Regions from separate parts of the Streptomyces sp. NPDC026377 genome, predicted to be linked through region 4. Evidence: riboswitches for the same ligand, from Rfam matches in the RefSeq annotation. Region 4 holds a riboswitch; each other region holds the start of a gene.
What was found. A riboswitch is a leader RNA that binds a small molecule or an ion and turns the genes downstream of it on or off. The one in region 4 is predicted to bind cobalamin.
Positions count from the first base shown of each region.

Region 1: it holds a riboswitch for cobalamin, as region 4 does, so the genes downstream of both, nicT (Nickel transporter NicT) here and ACZ4MU_RS05560 (ribonucleoside-diphosphate reductase subunit alpha) in region 4, are expected to answer to the same signal.
Region 2: it holds a riboswitch for cobalamin, as region 4 does, so the genes downstream of both, ACZ4MU_RS10420 (cobalamin biosynthesis protein) here and ACZ4MU_RS05560 (ribonucleoside-diphosphate reductase subunit alpha) in region 4, are expected to answer to the same signal.
Region 3: it holds a riboswitch for cobalamin, as region 4 does, so the genes downstream of both, ACZ4MU_RS30185 (prenyltransferase/squalene oxidase repeat-containing protein) here and ACZ4MU_RS05560 (ribonucleoside-diphosphate reductase subunit alpha) in region 4, are expected to answer to the same signal.

Region 1 is NZ_JBVHPV010000017.1:12,294-16,497, reverse strand. It holds gene ACZ4MU_RS28275 (NAD(P)H-binding protein) at 1-201, shown strand, start outside; gene nicT (Nickel transporter NicT) at 194-1,471, opposite strand; cobalamin riboswitch at 1,470-1,676, opposite strand; gene ACZ4MU_RS28265 (peptidoglycan-binding domain-containing protein) at 1,831-2,178, opposite strand; gene ACZ4MU_RS28260 (alpha/beta hydrolase) at 2,430-3,542, opposite strand; gene ACZ4MU_RS28255 (LysR family transcriptional regulator) at 4,000-4,204, shown strand, end outside.
Region 2 is NZ_JBVHPV010000004.1:9,833-14,036, forward strand. It holds gene ACZ4MU_RS10410 (inorganic phosphate transporter) at 102-1,361, shown strand; gene ACZ4MU_RS10415 (hypothetical protein) at 1,390-1,614, shown strand; cobalamin riboswitch at 1,721-1,918, shown strand; gene ACZ4MU_RS10420 (cobalamin biosynthesis protein) at 1,975-2,904, shown strand; gene ACZ4MU_RS10425 (cobyric acid synthase) at 2,901-4,204, shown strand, end outside.
Region 3 is NZ_JBVHPV010000019.1:118,878-123,081, forward strand. It holds gene ACZ4MU_RS30180 (steroid 3-ketoacyl-CoA thiolase) at 141-1,310, shown strand; cobalamin riboswitch at 1,532-1,653, shown strand; gene ACZ4MU_RS30185 (prenyltransferase/squalene oxidase repeat-containing protein) at 1,764-2,999, shown strand; gene ACZ4MU_RS30190 (SCO2322 family protein) at 2,996-3,673, shown strand; gene ACZ4MU_RS30195 (energy-coupling factor transporter transmembrane component T family protein) at 3,812-4,204, shown strand, end outside.
Region 4 is NZ_JBVHPV010000002.1:323,369-327,572, reverse strand. It holds gene ACZ4MU_RS05560 (ribonucleoside-diphosphate reductase subunit alpha) at 1-1,813, opposite strand, end outside; cobalamin riboswitch at 1,943-2,066, opposite strand; gene mctP (monocarboxylate uptake permease MctP) at 2,305-3,912, opposite strand; gene ACZ4MU_RS05550 (DUF3311 domain-containing protein) at 3,933-4,187, opposite strand.

The DNA.
Region 1 (4,204 bases), on a different contig from region 4:
TTCGTCGAGCAGAGCCGGGCCGAGGCGAGGGAGACGCTGCTGCGATTCATGCCGGAGCCGGTTGTCGAGGGCACGCTCGGCATCCTCGGCGAGCCCACGCCCGGGGAGCGGCGCGTCAGCCGGGACGGGGAACGGCTCCTGGGCCGGGCCCCGCGTTCGTTCGCCGACTGGGCGGCGGAGAACGCCCCGGCCTTCAGCTGACGGCGTCCGGGGCGGGCGCGGGCGCGGCACCGTCCCGGGGCGCGGGGATGGCCGCGTCGTCCCCGTCGCGGGGGCCGGGCGCGACATCGTGGCCGGGGCCGGACGCGGCCTGGTCGCGGACGGCACCGGGCCGGGTCCGGCCCGGCGCTTCGGTGGCCGCGGCGGTGCGCACCGCCCACCGCTGCTCGACCCTGGCGAACCGCCAGTACGCCAGCGCCGCCGCCCACACCGCGACGAAGAGGCCGACGATGATGAACCCGACGTTGTCCAGGTCGAGGCCCGCGACCCACCCGGTGACGGCGTCCCGCAGATCCAGCTTCTCGTGCAGCACGCCCACCAACTCGATCGTGCCGATCAGGAAGGCCACCGCGATGGAAAGACCGGTGATGGTGAGGTTGTAGAACACCTTGCGCACCGGGTTGGAGAACGCCCACTGGTAGGCGAAGTTCATGAAGGTTCCGTCGATGGTGTCGAACAGGCTCATCCCCGCCGCGAAGAGCAGCGGCAGACACAGCACCGCGTACCAGGGCAGCCCGGCGGCGGCGCCCGAGCCCGCCATCACCATCAGGGTGACCTCGGTGGCGGTGTCGAAGCCGAGGCCGAAGAGGAAGCCCAGCGGGTACATCTGGCCGGGCCGGGTGATCGACTTGGTGAAGCGCCCCAGGAGGCGGTTCATGAACCCCCGGGAGTCCAGGTGCTGTTCCAGCTCCGCCTCGTCGTACGTCCCGGCGCGCATGGCCCGGAACACCCGCAGGATGCCGACGAGGGCCAGCAGGTTGAGTGCGGCGATGAGGTAGAGGAACGATCCGGAGACGGTCGTTCCGACCAGGCCGAGGGTCTGGTGGGTGGGTGAATCGTCGTTCATCAGGGTGCCCGCGAGCTGGGCGCCTCCGGCGACCAGCGCCGCCATGACGACCACGACGCTGGAGTGCCCGAGGGCGAACCAGAAGCCGACCGAAACCGGGCGCTTGCCGTCGGCCATCAGCTTGCGGGTGGTGTTGTCGATCGCGGCGATGTGGTCGGCGTCGAAGGCGTGCCGCATCCCCAGGGTGTACGCGGTGACGCCGAGTCCGAGGCCGAACGTCTTCGAGCCGACCTCGTAGTGCTCGGGCACCACGAGCAGGAAGAGGATGCCGAACGCGACGACGTGCAGGGCGGCGATCACCGCCAGCAGCCATGCGGTACGTACGGTGTCCTCACGTCGCCAGTGGAATGTGGCGGCAGGGGTGGGCAGGGTCATTCGTTCACGCTCCAGCACCTCGTGGATCATTACGCGAGATGCCGTGGCCGGTCTCCTGGCTTCCGGGTGTCGCACCGTCCCCGCCTTCCCAGCGACCTCACGGCCACCAGTGGCACAACGGGACGGGCTACCCGAAGCCGTTCATGGCCTGAACGACATGGGGCCCGATCACAGTGGCGAGGGCCGCTCCGGTCTTGCACCGGTCTTCCCGAACACCACGGCTCGCCAACCGTAGGTGCGACCCGCCCCACCTGCAAGTCTGGCTGCGGGCGCGGGTATTGCAGATCACATTCCGGGCAGGACGTCGGGGCACCCGGCCGGGTTGCGAGCGGCACCCGTGGTGTCGGCCGCGGCCCCCGGCCGGGGGCCGTCGGCGCTCCACCCGCCTCTCAGACGCAGGAGTGGTCGAGCAGACCGGCCCAGGTGCGGGGGCCGACCAGGCCGTCCACATCATGGCCGCGGTAGCCGCAGACGTACTGGAAGGACTTGACCGACTTGGTGGTCCCGCTGCCGAAGATGCCGTCGACGCGGGTGCGGAAACCCTGGTCGGTGAGCCGCTGTTGCAGGAACCTCACACAGGTTCCGGTGTCGCCCTGCGAAAGGAACGGCCTGCTCTGCGCGCAGCCGGCGGCGCTCGACGCGGCCGGGGCGGCCGCCTCGGCGGGGGCGAGCATGCCCGCCCCGCCCAGCACTCCCGCGCTGACCAGCGCGACGACAAGGATCCGTACCTGTTTCATGGGGCCTCCCGTTGGCAGGGCGACGACGTGTGGCGTGCACACGTGTCGCCGGGCTGCGACGGCGGACCGGTGCGCCGCCGCCGGAAGGGCCACGCTAGGGAGAGGGGTGGCCGCGAGGCGTCGCACAGGGGGTGGAGATATCTCCTGCAACCAGAGCGGTAGGCGGCCCGGCCCTCCACCCGGTGCGGCAGCCGAGCCGCGCCTGCCGGTCGGAAGGTCGCACGGTCCGGCCCCGTGCTTCTCCCTCCGCCTCAGGACGCCGGTGTGGGCCCCTCGATCTGTTCGCTGATCCACTGCATGCTGCTCGCGTCCATCCCCTTCACATACGTCACCGCGTTGTGCCGTCCGCCCCGGATGACTTCGAGGTGGGTATGGATGGGGCCCTTGTTTCCGTAGGTGGCGATGTACTTGTTCACCTTGGGGATGACGGACGACTCCTTCGTGCCGTACTGGAAGGCGAGGTACACGTCCGGTCCCCTGGCCGCGATCAGCCGCTTGGAGAGCACCTCGGGGTTGTTCTCCGCCTTCTCCTTGGGGTGGCCGTTCCACAACGGGGAGTCCGGGACGATGTCGGGGCCGGAGGCGATGACGGCCTTGAACTTGTCGGGGTGCTTGAGGACGGCCTTGAGGCCGGCGAAGCCGCCGGAGGAGGAGCCCATGAAGGCCCAGCCGTCGCGCGACTTGATCGTGCGGAAGTTCTGCCGCATGAGGTCGGGCACGTCCTCGGTCAGCCAGGTGCCCATCCTGGGCTGGCCGGGGATGTCACTGCCGTCCCAGTAGAGACCGCCGTCGTCCGGCTTGGGGTTCAGCACCGGCATGGCCAGCAGGAACGGTTTGCCCTTGCCCTCGTCGGCCCACTTGGAGATGGACGACTCCAGCTTGAGGTTGTTGTCCATCCAGTAGTTGTTGGGGAAACCGGGCCCGCCGGGGAGGGCGATCAGGACGGGGAAACCGCTCTTCTCGTACTTGGGGTCGTCGTACTGCTTCGGCGCCCAGACCCACACCTTGCCCGTGAAGCCCGACTTCTTGCCGGTGATCTTCACGACGCCGACGTGCGTGCCGTCACCGAGCGTGCTGGAGATCTTGAAGTCGGCGGCGGGCCCGGTCGGCATCAGGGTCTTGGAGTCCACGGGCTTCTGCGGCGCGGCGCCGGGTTTGCTGTCGATCTTGCCGTACGAGATGGGATCGCCCTTGTCGGTGAAGGGGGGTATCTCGAAGTAGCTCATGACCGGCCACGCGATCGCCCCCACCAACCCCACGCAGACCACCACGAGAAGCCATCGCCGGGCCTTGGAGGCGCGGCGGTGGCCCCGGGACTCGTACGTCTCGGCCCCGTCCCTGGTCCTGGTGGTCGCGTGCGACATCGATGACTCCGGCTTGCTGCGGCCCCTCGGGGCACGACGGTCGTGTTCCGCCTCCGGGGATGGACAAAACAGATGCAAGGGTTCCAAATTTGCCAAACTGTGATCAACGTTTGACGGGGAGCGGACCGACACGGACAGTAACGGAACACCGGATCGCCACGCCCGACGCGCCCAGGCGGAGCAGATCCGCGAGCGGCTGGGCTGACCACTGGGGTTGGCGGCGCGGGGCGGGAAACGGCCCCGGAATACGGAACCCGCACTGACGACTCGTCAGGTCACCGGAGCAACAGATCCGCGACCGGGGTCGGCACCCTCCGTGGGGGTCCGCCGTCCGGGTCCGGATCCCGGACGGCGCCCACGGACGGGTTGCCGCCCCGGACCAAATCCTCGCGGGCCCAGGAACCCCAGTCAATCCTCTGGTTTTCTTTCGAACGCCCAAGGAATACCTTGGGGTTTTATGACTCTCGATGATCTCCGCGTCTTCGTCGCCGCCTGCGAGACCGGCAATCTGAGCGCTGTGGCGCGCGATCTGTCCCGTACGCAGTCGGCGGTGAGCCAGCACGTCAAGCGGCTGGAGGCCGAGCTCGGCCTGCCCCTCCTGGAGCGGCGCCCCCGCGGGGTCGCCCCCACCCAGGCGGGGCGGATCCTCCAGCAGGCCGCCG
Region 2 (4,204 bases), on a different contig from region 4:
AAGAGGATGGATACACCGTGCGGTCCGGCCCAGTTCACCTTCCGTTCATCCAGGTTGCTTACGTTCGTCGCGCCACTGACGTCGAACGATTGCCTGGGTAAATGGAACACATCACGCTGCTGCTCGCCATTGTGGTCGTGACAGCTCTAGTGTTCGATTTCACGAACGGTTTCCATGACACCGCCAACGCGATGGCCACGACCATCTCGACCGGCGCCCTGAAGCCCAAAGCCGCGGTCGCCATGTCGGCCGCGCTCAACCTGGTCGGCGCGTTCCTGTCGGTGGAGGTCGCCAAGACGATCTCCGGCGGCATCATCAACGAGAAGGGCCTCCGAACAGAGGTCATCTTCGCGGCGCTCGTCGGCGCCATCCTGTGGAACCTGGTGACCTGGCTGCTCGGGCTGCCGTCCAGCTCCTCCCACGCCCTGTTCGGCGGTCTGATCGGCGCGGCCGTGATGTCGGCCGGCTGGTCCTCCGTGAACGGCTCGACCGTCGTCACCAAGGTGCTGCTCCCCGCCGTCGCCGCCCCGATCGTCGCGGGCGTCGCCTCCATGCTGGCCACCCGGCTGACGTACCGGATCAACCGGAACGCCGACCCGGCGGCCGAGAAGGCCACCGCCAAGGGCTACCGGGCCGGACAGATCGCCTCCGCCGGTCTCGTCTCGCTCGCCCACGGCACCAACGACGCGCAGAAGACCATGGGCATCATCACCCTCGCCCTGGTCACCGGCGGCGTGCTGCACCCGGGCGCCAACCCCCCGCTGTGGGTCATCGTCTCGGCCGGCATGGCCATCGCCATGGGCACCTACCTCGGCGGCTGGCGCATCATCCGCACCATGGGCAAGGGCCTGACCGAGCTGGCTCCGCCGCAGGGCTTCGCCGCCCAGTCCGGTGCCGCGACCGTCATCCTGGCCTCCTCGCACATCGGCTTCTCGCTCTCCACCACCCAGGTCTGCTCCGGCTCCGTCATGGGCGCCGGCCTCGGCCGCAAGGGCGGAGTGGTCCGCTGGTCCACCGCGACCCGGATGTTCATCGCCTGGGGCCTGACCCTGCCCGCCGCGGGCCTGGTCGGCGCCGGCGCCGAGTTCTTCGCCGGACAGGGCACCTGGGGCATCGTCCTCGTGGCGGTCCTGCTGGTCGGGGGCTCCGGCTTCATCTGGAAGCTGTCGCGCCGCCAGCCGGTCGACCACAACGACGTCACCAACGCCCCGGCCGCCATCCCGGCCGAGCCCGCCGGTGTCGTCACCACCGCGATCGCCGCGGTCACCCCGCCGCCCACCGCCGCCGCCGTGACCGTCGACCTGACGGCCACCATCCCGGCGCCGTCCCCCGCCGACCCGGCCCGCCCGGCCGTCGTCTGACCCGGCCGCGCTCCCCGAAGGAATCGTCATGCACATCGACTGGGCAGCTCTCGGCACCGTCTTCGGTGTCAGCCTCATCGTCACCGTCGGCCTGGTGGGCCTGTTCACCGTCGGGATCGTCGGTCTCGCCAAGCAGCAGTCGGCGGCGGCCGGCAAGGGCAACATCGCCGTCGCCCGCACCACCGCCTACCTCTGCTTCGCGCTCTGCGCGGCAGCCGTCGCGTACGGCATCAACCTGATCGTCGCCAAGTAGGCCGACGAGCCGCGCCGCACCCTCCACAACCGCCCTCCGGCCCTGCCGGGGGGCGGTTTCCTGTGTGCCTGCGCACACTCTCCCGTCGCAGGTCAGCAGCGAGTTGACGGGCGTTCCCGGGCATGGTGGACTGCCCGAGCCATTTACGGCGGCAGAAGAGGAAGCCGGTGCGAATCCGGCGCGGTCCCGCCACTGTCATCGGGGAATGCATCCCCGTGAGCCAGGAACTCTCACCGCCGGTCGACGTCGTACCAGGGCGCGGACACCCTGAGTGAGGACATACCGCCATGCGCGCCTGCCTGTTGCCGGCACCCCCCGGACGTACCGGAGCTCCCCGCGGCGTTGCGGCGGGCTGACCCCATGCGTGCCGATCGCACTTTCGCGTACGGCGCCACCGCCGGTCTCCTCGGCGACCTCCTCCTCGGCGACCCCCGCCGCGGACACCCGGTCGCCGCGTTCGGCCGTGCCGCGGCGGCCGTGGAGCGCGCGCTGTGGCGCGACCACCGTGGCTGGGGCGCGCTGCACACAGCTGTGTGCGCCGGAGGCGCCGCGGGCGCCGCGCTGCTCGCCACCCGTGCCGTACGCCGTCGCCCCGCCGCCTCCGTCGCCCTGACCGCCGCCGCCACCTGGGCCGTGGTGGGCGGCACTTCGCTGGGCCGGGAGGCCCGCGCGATCGGCGCGGCCCTCGAAGCGGGCGACGTCGAGGCGGCCCGCGCGCGGCTGCCGCACCTGTGCGGGCGCGACCCGCAGTCCCTGGACTCGCCCGGCATCGCGCGCGCGGTCGTCGAGTCCGTCGCCGAGAACACCTCCGACGCCGTGGTGGGCGCGCTGGTGTGGGGGGCGCTCGCGGGCGTGCCGGGCCTGGTGGCGTTCCGCGCGGTCAACACCCTGGACGCGATGGTCGGCCACCGCTCGCCGCGCCATCTGCGGTACGGGTGGGCCTCGGCGCGCCTGGACGACGTGGCGGGCTGGCCGGGCGCCCGGCTCACCGCCGCGCTCGCGGCCGTGGCCTCAGGCGCGCCGCGCGCCGCCACGCGCGCGTGGCGCTCCGAAGCGGGCAGGCACCCGAGCCCCAACGCCGGGCCCGTGGAGGCCTCGTTCGCGGGGGCGCTGGGCGTACGGCTCGGCGGCACCCTCTCCTACGGCGGCCGCGTCGAGCACCGGCCGGTGCTGAACGGGGACGGCCGGGCGGTGGAAGTGGCGGACATCGAGCGGGCGGTGCGGCTGTCGCGCCGGGTGGGCTGGCTGGCGCTGGGCGTGGCGATCGCGGTGAGGAAGGTACGGACATGAGCGGCGGACTGCTGATCGCGGGCACCACGTCGGACGCCGGCAAGAGCGTCGTCACCGCCGGGATCTGCCGGTGGCTGGTGCGCCGGGGCGTGAAGGTCGCGCCCTTCAAGGGACAGAACATGTCCCTGAACTCCTTCGTCACCCGCGAGGGCGCGGAGATCGGGCGCGCGCAGGCGATGCAGGCGCAGGCGGCGCGCGTGGAGCCGTCCGCGCTGATGAACCCCGTGCTGCTCAAGCCGGGGAGCGACCGTTCGAGCCAGGTCGTGCTGATGGGCAGGCCGGTGGGCGAACTGAGCGCCCGCGGCTACCACGGCGGGCGCCAGGAGGCGCTTCTGGGCACGGTCGTGGACTGCCTGGAGCGCCTGCGGGGCACATATGACGCCGTGATCTGCGAGGGGGCGGGCAGCCCGGCCGAGATCAACCTGCGGCGCACCGACATCGTCAACATGGGTATCGCGCGCGCCGCGAAGCTGCCGGTGGTGGTGGTCGGCGACATCGACCGGGGCGGGGTGTTCGCCTCGTTCTTCGGGACCACGGCGCTGCTGAGCCGCGAGGACCAGGCGCTGGTCGCCGGGTACATCGTCAACAAGTTCCGCGGCGACGTCTCGCTGCTCGAACCCGGCATCGACATGCTGCGCGGCCTCACCGGGCGCCACACGTACGGGATCCTGCCGTTCGCGCACGGACTCGGCATCGACGAGGAGGACGGCCTTCGCGTCTCGCTGCGCGGCGCGGTGCGCGAGTCCGTGGTGGCGCCGCCGGTCGGCGAGGACGTGCTGCGGGTCGCGGTGTGCGCGGTGCCGCTGATGTCCAACTTCACGGATGTGGACGCGCTCGCCGCCGAACCGGGCGTGATCGTACGGTTCGTGGACCGGCCCGAGGAGCTGGCCGACGCGGATCTGGTCGTCGTGCCGGGAACCCGGGGCACGGTCCGGGCGTTGGAGTGGCTGAGGGAACGGGGGCTGGCGCGGGAGCTGGCGCGCAGGGCGGCCGAGGGGCGTCCGGTGCTGGGGATCTGCGGCGGGTTCCAGGTGCTCGGCGAGCACATCGAGGACGAGGTCGAGTCACGGACGGGCTCCGTGACGGGTCTTGGACTGCTGCCCGTGCGGGTGCGGTTCGCGGCCGAGAAGACACTTGCACGGCCGACCGGCGAGGCGCTGGGCGAGCCCGTGGAGGGATACGAGATCCACCACGGCGTCGCCGAAGTGCTGGGCGGGGAAGCCTTCTTGGACGGATGCCGGGTCGGTGCGGTCTGGGGGACGCACTGGCACGGGTCACTTGAGAGCGACGGATTCAGACG
Region 3 (4,204 bases), on a different contig from region 4:
CGGTACGTGCACAACCCTTGCGTACCGGGGGTAGCCCTCACCAGACTGCAAGCGGAACTAGAACGCGTACTAGTTCGGTCCGCAGCGGCTCCGGGAGGCCCTGCGGCCGGGCTTGGAGTCGTTGAGGAGAGGACGAGCTCATGGCCGCGGAACCCGTCATCGTCGAAGCCGTACGCACGCCGATCGGCAAGCGCGGAGGCGCTCTCGCCAATCTCCACCCCGCCTATCTGCTCGGCGAGACCTATCGGGAGCTGCTGGGGCGTACCAGGATTCCCGCGGACTGCGTGGAGCAGATCGTCGGCGGGACGGTCACCCACGCCGGCGAGCAGTCGATGAACCCGGCGCGCAACGCGTGGCTGGCGATGGGGCTTCCGTACGAGACGGCGGCGACCACCGTGGACTGCCAGTGCGGCTCGTCCCAGCAGGCGAGCCACATGGTTGCGAACATGATCGCGGCGGGGGTGGTGGATGTGGGGATCAGCTGCGGGGTGGAGGCGATGTCGCGGGTGCCGCTGGGGTCGGGGTCCAAGCACGGGCCGGGCAAGCCGTTCCCGGACGAGTGGAACGTGGACCTGCCCAACCAGTTCGAGGCGGCGGAGCGGATCGCGCGGCACCGGGGGCTGACGCGCGAGCGCGTCGACTCGCTCGGGCTGCTCTCGCAGGAGCGGGCGGGGGTGGCGTGGGCGGAGGAGCGGTTCAAGCGGGAGACGTTCGCGGTGCAGGTGCCGACGACGGAGGAGGAGCAGGCGGCCGGGCAGGGGATGTGGCGGCTGGTGGACCGGGACGAGGGGTTGCGGGACACCTCCATGGAGGCGCTGGCCCGGCTGAAGCCGGTGATGCCGACGGCGGTGCACACGGCCGGGAACTCCTCGCAGATCTCCGACGGGGCGGCGGCGATCATGTGGGCGTCGAAGCGGATGGCGCGGGCGCTGAAGCTGCGGCCCCGGGCGCGGATCGTGGCGCAGGCGGTGGTGGGGGCGGATCCGCACTTCCATCTGGACGGGCCGATCGATGCGACGCGGGCGGTGCTGGGGAAGGCGGGGATGTCGTTGCGGGACATCGACGTGGTCGAGATCAACGAGGCGTTCGCGTCCGTGGTGCTGTCGTGGGCGCAGGTGTTCGACCAGGATCTGGAGAAGGTGAATGTGAATGGGGGGGCTATTGCGCTGGGGCATCCGGTGGGGGCTACGGGGGCTCGGTTGTTGACTACTGCGCTGCACGAGTTGGAGCGGGGGGGTGGGGAGGTGGGGTTGGTGACTATGTGCGCGGGGGGTGCGTTGGCTACGGCGACGATCCTGCAACGCTTGTAGCGGGCCCCTCCCCGCCCCTTCCCCAAACCCTCCGGGGGTCCGGGCTCCGCCCGGGTCCGTTGCTCCCTGCGCCCCGGTGGGGGCTGGCCGCGCAGTTCCCCGCGCCCCTGAGCCCCGGGGCTTCGCCCGGGGCCCGCAGGCGAAGCGCCGGCCGAAAAGCGGTCGGCCGTCGGTCCGGCAGGGGGAGCCCCGGAGGGGGGGGGAGGGGGGCCGGTACAGTGAAGGGGTTGTTCATGACCGTATGGGGGGAAGCCGGTGCGAATCCGGCGCTGACCCGCAACCGTGAGCCGCCACCAGAACCCCGCGGCGAGCCGGACCACCCCGACGGACATGACCGGCTCAACGGCCACCGGCAAACCGTCGGTGACCGGCCCGTCGAGGTATACGGGACCGAAGCCGGCGTGCCCCCGCGCCCGCCCGCCCCGGCCCCCGCAGGAGAGGCACCGCCCAGCCATGACCGTACGCCGCTGCGCCGCAGCGATAGCCGCCCTCAGCGTCGTCCTCGGCGGCGCCGCCACCAGCACCGCTCCCGCCTTCGCCGACGGCACGACCCCGGGGCTGTACGGAACGAAGGACCCGGCGTACGACGGCGTCTGGCGGCAGTCGCTCGCCCTGCTCGCCCAGGGCACGGTCGGTGTGAAGCCCGCCGCCCAGGCGGTCACCTGGCTCACCGGGCAGCAGTGCGACACCGGCGGCTTCGCCTCCTACCGCGCCGACGCCGCCAAGCCCTGCGACGCCAAGACGGTCCTCGACACCAACGCCACCGCCGCCGCCGTCCAGGCCCTCGTCGCCCTCGGCGACCACACCGACGCCGTGAAGAAGGGCGTCTCCTGGCTGAAGACCGTCCAGAACGACGACGGCGGCTGGTCCTACAACCCCGGCGGCAAGAGCGACGCCAACTCCACCTCCGTCGTGATCGGCGCCCTCGCCGCCGCCGGTGAGAAGCCCGGCGACGCCAAGTCCGCCAAGGGCGGCAAGTCGCCGCTCGACGCGCTGCTCACCTTCGCGGTGCCGTGCGACGGCACGCCGGGCGCGGGCGCGTTCGCGTACCAGCCGGACCTGAAGACGGCCAAGCTGTACGCGAACGCCGACGCCAGCGCCGCCGCCGTGACCGCCGCGTACGGCAAGGGCCTCGCCGCGACCGCCGGTCAGGCCGACGCCAAGGGCACCGCCTGCGAGAAGCCGGCCACGCCCGAGCAGGCCGCGCACAACGGCGCCGCGTACCTGGCCAGGACCATGGCCAAGTCGGGCCACCTCAACTCCGCGATGCCGGGCGCCGAGAACCAGCCCGACTACGGCAACACCGCCGACGCCGTCGTCGCCCTCGCCGCCTCCGGCCAGGAGGCCCAGGCCAAGGCGTCCCTGAAGTGGCTGGAGAAGAACACCTCCGGCTGGGCCAAGGAGAACGGCCCCGCCGCCTACGCCCAGCTCGTCCTCGCCGCGAACGCCATCGGCGCCGACCCGAGGGAGTTCGGCGGCGCCGACCTGGTCGCCCAGCTGAACGCCACCGGCCCGGCCCCCGCGGGCACGTCCGCCGCCGAGACGGGCAAGGCGGCCAAGTCCGCCGACGCCGACAAGAAGGACGACTCCTCCGGGATGTCGGTGTGGTGGATCGTCGGCGTCTTCTTCGTCGCCAGCGTGGGCGTCGGCTTCCTGGTCAGCGCGCGCAAGAAGAACGCGCAGAAGTGACCTCGGTCCGCCGCAGCCGCCGGCCGGTCCCGGCCGGTTTCGCCGCCGCCTTCGTCTGCGCCCTCGCTCTCGCGCTGACGCTCGGCGCGGCGGCGGTGGCCGGGCCCGCCCGGGCCGCCGGGTACCGCTACTGGTCGTTCTGGGAGCGGCAGGGCACGACGTGGACGTACGCCACGCAGGGCCCGGCCACCGCGCACCCCTCGGACGGTGACGTCCAGGGCTTCCGCTTCGCGGTCAGCGCCGGCTCCAAGGACGCGGCGGCCCCGCGCTCGGCGGCGACGTTCGCCGAGGTGTGCGCGGCCACGCCCGCCGAGCCCGGCAGCAAGCGCGTCGCGTTCGCCCTGGACTTCGGCACCCCGCAGGACGCGCCCGGTGGCGAGACGCCCCCGGCGGCGCGGACGGCGTGCGCGCGGGTCCCCGAGAACGCGACGGCGGCGGACGCCCTGGCGGCGGTGGCCAAGCCGCTGCGCTACAACAGCGCGGCCCTGCTGTGCGCGATCGCGGGCTACCCGAGGACGGGCTGCGGCGAGCAGGTGTCGGGGATGACCACGCACAAGGCCGCACCGAAGACGTCCGACAGCGGCCCTTCGGTGGGCCTGCTGGCGGGCGGGGCGGCGGTCCTGGCGGTCGCCGCGGCCGCGCTGTGGCAGTCCCGCCGCCGCCACCGGAACTGACGGCGTACCCGACCGATGCCCACCGACGACGATCACCGCGAGCGGCCCACGCCGCCCTGCGGAAGGCCCCGCACGAATCCGGCCGGAGGCCCGGTGGCTGCCGCGGCCCCACAGCCGCAGGACGCGCCCGCCGGAGGCCTGGCGCCCCGGCGGCCCGTCGCCGAGCGGCGCCGCGTCCCGAGGCGCCCGGCCGCGCCCCGTGCCCCGTACGCCACCCGGGCCAACGCCCTGCACCCCGGGGCCTGGTGGCTCTGGGCGCTGGGGCTCGCCACCGCCGCCTCCCGCACCACCAACCCCCTCCTCCTCGCCCTCCTCGTCACCGTCGCCGGGTACGTCGTCGCGGCGCGGCGCACCGACGCCCCCTGGGCCCGCTCGTACACCGCCTTCGTCAAGCTCGGCCTCGCCGTCGTCGCCGTCCGGCTCGTCTTCAACATCGCCCTCGGCTCGCCGATTCCCGGCACCCACACCCTGCTCACGCTCCCCGAGGCCCCGCTCCCCGACTGGGCGAAGGGCATCCGCCTCGGCGGTCCC
Region 4 (4,204 bases):
TGCGCATGCCCACCGCGGCGATCCGCTCGCGCAGCGCCGCCCAGCGCTCCGGCCAGTTCAGCTCGACGTCGTAGTGGTCCGGGTGCAGCACACCGCGCGCCGTACGGGTCTTCTCCCAGGCGGGCAGCGGGCCCGACCGCTCGGCCAGGTCGCAGGACGCCTCGTACGCCGTGAGCATGATGCGCTCGGCGAGCTTCGTCGACAGGGCCTTCGCCTCGGGGGAGTCGAAGGGCAGGCGCAGCTTGAAGAAGACGTCCTGCAGGCCCATCGCGCCCAGGCCCACCGGACGCCACTTGGCGTTGGAGCGGCCGGCCTGCTCGGTCGGGTAGAAGTTGATGTCGACGACCCGGTCGAGGAAGGTCACGGCGGTGCGGACGGCCCCGTCCAGCCGCTCCCAGTCGATCTCGCCGGAGGCCAGCACGAAGGCGCCGAGGTTGACCGAGCCGAGGTTGCAGACGGCCGTCTCGCCGTCGTCGGTGACCTCCAGGATCTCGGTGCAGAGGTTCGAGGAGTGGACCGTGTGGCCGGGCTCCGCCGTCTGGTTGGCGGTCCGGTTGGAGGCGTCCTTGAAGGTCATCCAGCCGTTGCCGGTCTGCGCCAGGGTGCGCATCATCCGGCCGTACAGGTCCCGCGCCGGGATCGTCTTCTGGGCCAGACCCGCGGCCTCGGCCCTGCGGTAGGCGGCGTCGAACTCCTCGCCCCACAGGTCGACCAGCTCGGGCACGTCGGCGGGGGAGAACAGCGACCAGGTGCCGTCCGCGTCCACCCGGCGCATGAACTCGTCCGGGATCCAGTGCGCCAGGTTCAGGTTGTGCGTGCGCCGGGCGTCCTCGCCGGTGTTGTCGCGCAGCTCCAGGAACTCCTCGATGTCGGAGTGCCAGGTCTCCAGGTAGACCGCCGCCGCGCCCTTGCGCCGCCCGCCCTGGTTGACCGCCGCCACCGAGGCGTCCAGCGTCTTCAGGAACGGCACGATGCCGTTGGAGTGGCCGTTGGTGCCCCGGATGAGCGAGCCGCGCGAACGGATGCGGGAGTACGAGAGGCCGATGCCGCCCGCGTGCTTGGACAGGCGCGCCACCTGGTGGTAGCGGTCGTAGATCGAGTCCAGCTCGTCCAGCGGGGAGTCCAGCAGATAGCAGCTGGACATCTGCGGGTGGCGGGTGCCGGAGTTGAAGAGGGTGGGGGAGGACGGCAGGTAGTCGAGCCGGCTCATCAGCCCGTACAGCGAGGCGACCTCGTCCAGCGCGCGCACCGAGTCGTTCTCGGCCAGACCGGCCGCGACCCGGAGCATGAAGTGCTGGGGGGTCTCGATGACCTGGCGGGTGATCGGGTGCCGCAGCAGATAGCGCGAGTAGAGCGTGCGCAGGCCGAAGTAGCCGAAGCGGTCGTCGGCGCCGTCCGCGAGGGAGGTCGCGACCAGCGCGTCGAGGCGGGCCGCGTGCAGCCGCACGAAGTCGGCGGTGCGGTCCGCGATCAGCCCCTCGCGGTGGCCGACCTCGACGGAGTCGGAGAACGAGACCGAGCCCTGACCCGCGGCCTCCTCGGCGATCGTGAGCGTCAGCAGCCGGGCGGCGAGGCGGGAGTACGCCGGGTCCTCGGAGATCAGACCAGCGGCGGCCTCGGTGGCGAGCCCACGCAGCTCCGCCTCGTCCGAGCGCGCGTTGCGGCCGCGCAGCGCGGCGGCGGCGACACGGCCGGGGTCGGTGTCCGGCAGGTCGGCGGTGAGGTCGGTCAGGGTCCGCAGCAGGGCGGTCCCGGGGGCATCGGCCGACTCCTCGGCGATCGCTGAAGCGGGATCCGCAGGGGCGATGGTCACGTGGGGGCACTCCTCGCTCGGCACGGGGCCTCGGGGAGCGTGCGGGCACGCGGACACACCCCTTCGGGGGTACGCCGCGTCCACTTGCCCATTCCGCGAGGCCCTGGACGTCTGGCACCCGGGCCGGACGGCCAGGGTGCGCTGTCGGCAGGTCCTCGGACTGACCAAGTACGCAAATGCGTACCAGTACACCGTTGCGGGACAGTTCCGGATTTGCACCGGATTCCCCTGCGGCGACAGCGAGCATGAGCATACATCTTGTGCCGGGCTGTCGTGGTGCCCCCACATGTTGTGTCGCATCCGTACCGGAGTGTGTGTGCTGGGTAGTTGCTTCACCGCGGGCCGGCCGGGGCCTGTCGCGCGGTTCCCCGCGCCCCTGAGGGGAGCTGCGGATGCCGTAGGCCGGAACCGCGAGGCGGTCGTGGGCATTCCCCGGAGCCACGAAAACGGGCCGCCGGGTTTCCCCGGCGGCCCGTCCAACGTCGTTCGGCTCAGTGCGTCGAGCCCGCCGTCGCCGGGGGCAGTTCGACCTCCACGCCCGGGTCGCCCGCGTCCGCCGTGTAGTCCCGCGGGGACGTCTCGTCGACCCCGTCGGGGGCCTTCACGGCCCGCAGGACGAGCGTGAGAACCACCGTCACCGCCACGTTCAGGACGAAGGCGGTGAGGCCGATGTAGCCGATCTCACCGATGGCGGGGATCTCCTTGGAGCTGCCGCCGAAGTGCTTCTGGGTGGGGGAGGCGACCCCGTACGCGGCGAGCGTGCCGTACACCATGCCGGCGGCCCAGCCCGCGAGCAGCGCCCAGCGGTGGAACCAGCGCGTGAACAGTCCGCCCACCAGCGCGGGGAAGGTCTGGAGGATCCAGATGCCGCCGAGCAGCTGGAAGTTGATCGCGACCGTCTTGTCCATGGTCAGGACGAAGACCAGCGCGCCCACCTTCACCAGGAGCGAGACGATCTTGGAGACCTGCGCCTCCTGCTTCGGCGTGGCGTCCGGCTTGATGAAGTCCCGGTAGATGTTGCGGGTGAACAGGTTCGCGGCCGCGATCGACATGATCGCCGCGGGGACGAGGGCGCCGATGCCGATGGCCGCGAACGCCACGCCCGCGAACCAGTCCGGGAACATGTCCTCGAAGAGCTGCGGGATGGCCAGCTGGCCGTTCTTGACCTTGACCCCGGCGGCGATCGCCATGAAGCCGAGCAGCGCGAGCAGCCCCAGCATCAGCGAGTAGAGCGGCAGGATCGTGGTGTTGCGGCGGATCACCTCGCGGCTGCGGGAGGAGAGGGTCGCCGTGATGGAGTGCGGGTACATGAAGAGCGCCAGCGCCGAGCCGAGGGCCAGCGTGGCGTAGGTCCACTGGCCCGCGTCGCCGGGGACCAGCGCGCCCGTGGGCTTGCCGGCCGCGTTGGGCGTCTCGAACTTGTGCCGGGCCGCCGCGAAGATGTCGTCGAAGCCGCCGAGCTTGACCGGGATGTAGATGATCGCCACCAGGATGACGATGTAGATCAGCGTGTCCTTCACGAACGCGATCAGCGCGGGGGCGCGCAGACCCGAGGAGTAGGTGTACGCGGCGAGCACCGCGAACGCGATCAGCAGCGGCAGGTCCTTGACGAACCAGTTGCCGGAACCGCCGACGCCCATCACGTCGAGCACCGCCTGGATGCCGACGAGCTGGAGCGCGATGTAGGGCATCGTGGCGAGGATGCCGGTGACCGCGACCGCGAGCGAGAGGCTCTTGGAGCCGAACCGGCCGCGGACGAAGTCCGAGGTCGTCACATAGCCGTGCTTGTGCGAGACCGACCACAGCCGCGGCAGGAAGGTGAAGATGAGCGGATAGACCAGGATCGTGTACGGCACCGCGAAGAACCCGGCCGCGCCCGCCGCGTACACCGCCGCCGGGACCGCGACGAAGGTGTACGCCGTGTAGAGGTCGCCGCCGAGCAGGAACCAGGTGACCCAGGTGCCGAAGGAGCGGCCGCCCAGGCCCCATTCGTCGAGGCTGTGCTCGTTCTCGGCGCGGCGCCAGCGGGCGGCCATGAAGCCGAGGACCGTGACGGCGAGGAAGAAGAAGATGAAGACGCCGAGCGCGACGCCGTTCACCCCGTCGCCTGCTGCGAGAGTCACTTGCCCTCACCCGCCTTGCGGCCCTGCTGGTCGCGCTGCCACAGCTTGTACGCGAGCATCGTGAGCGCGGTGGAGATGACCACCCACAGCATCTGGTACCAGTAGAAGAAGGGGATCCCGGCGAGTGCCGGGTCGGCCTTCGCGTACGAACCGACCCACAGCATCGCCACGAAGGGCGCGATCAGGCAGAGCGCGATGACCACGCGCACCGGCGTGATCACCGCTCTCGGCGTTTGCGTTGTTTCCGGCATGGTGGCTTTCGTCCCCT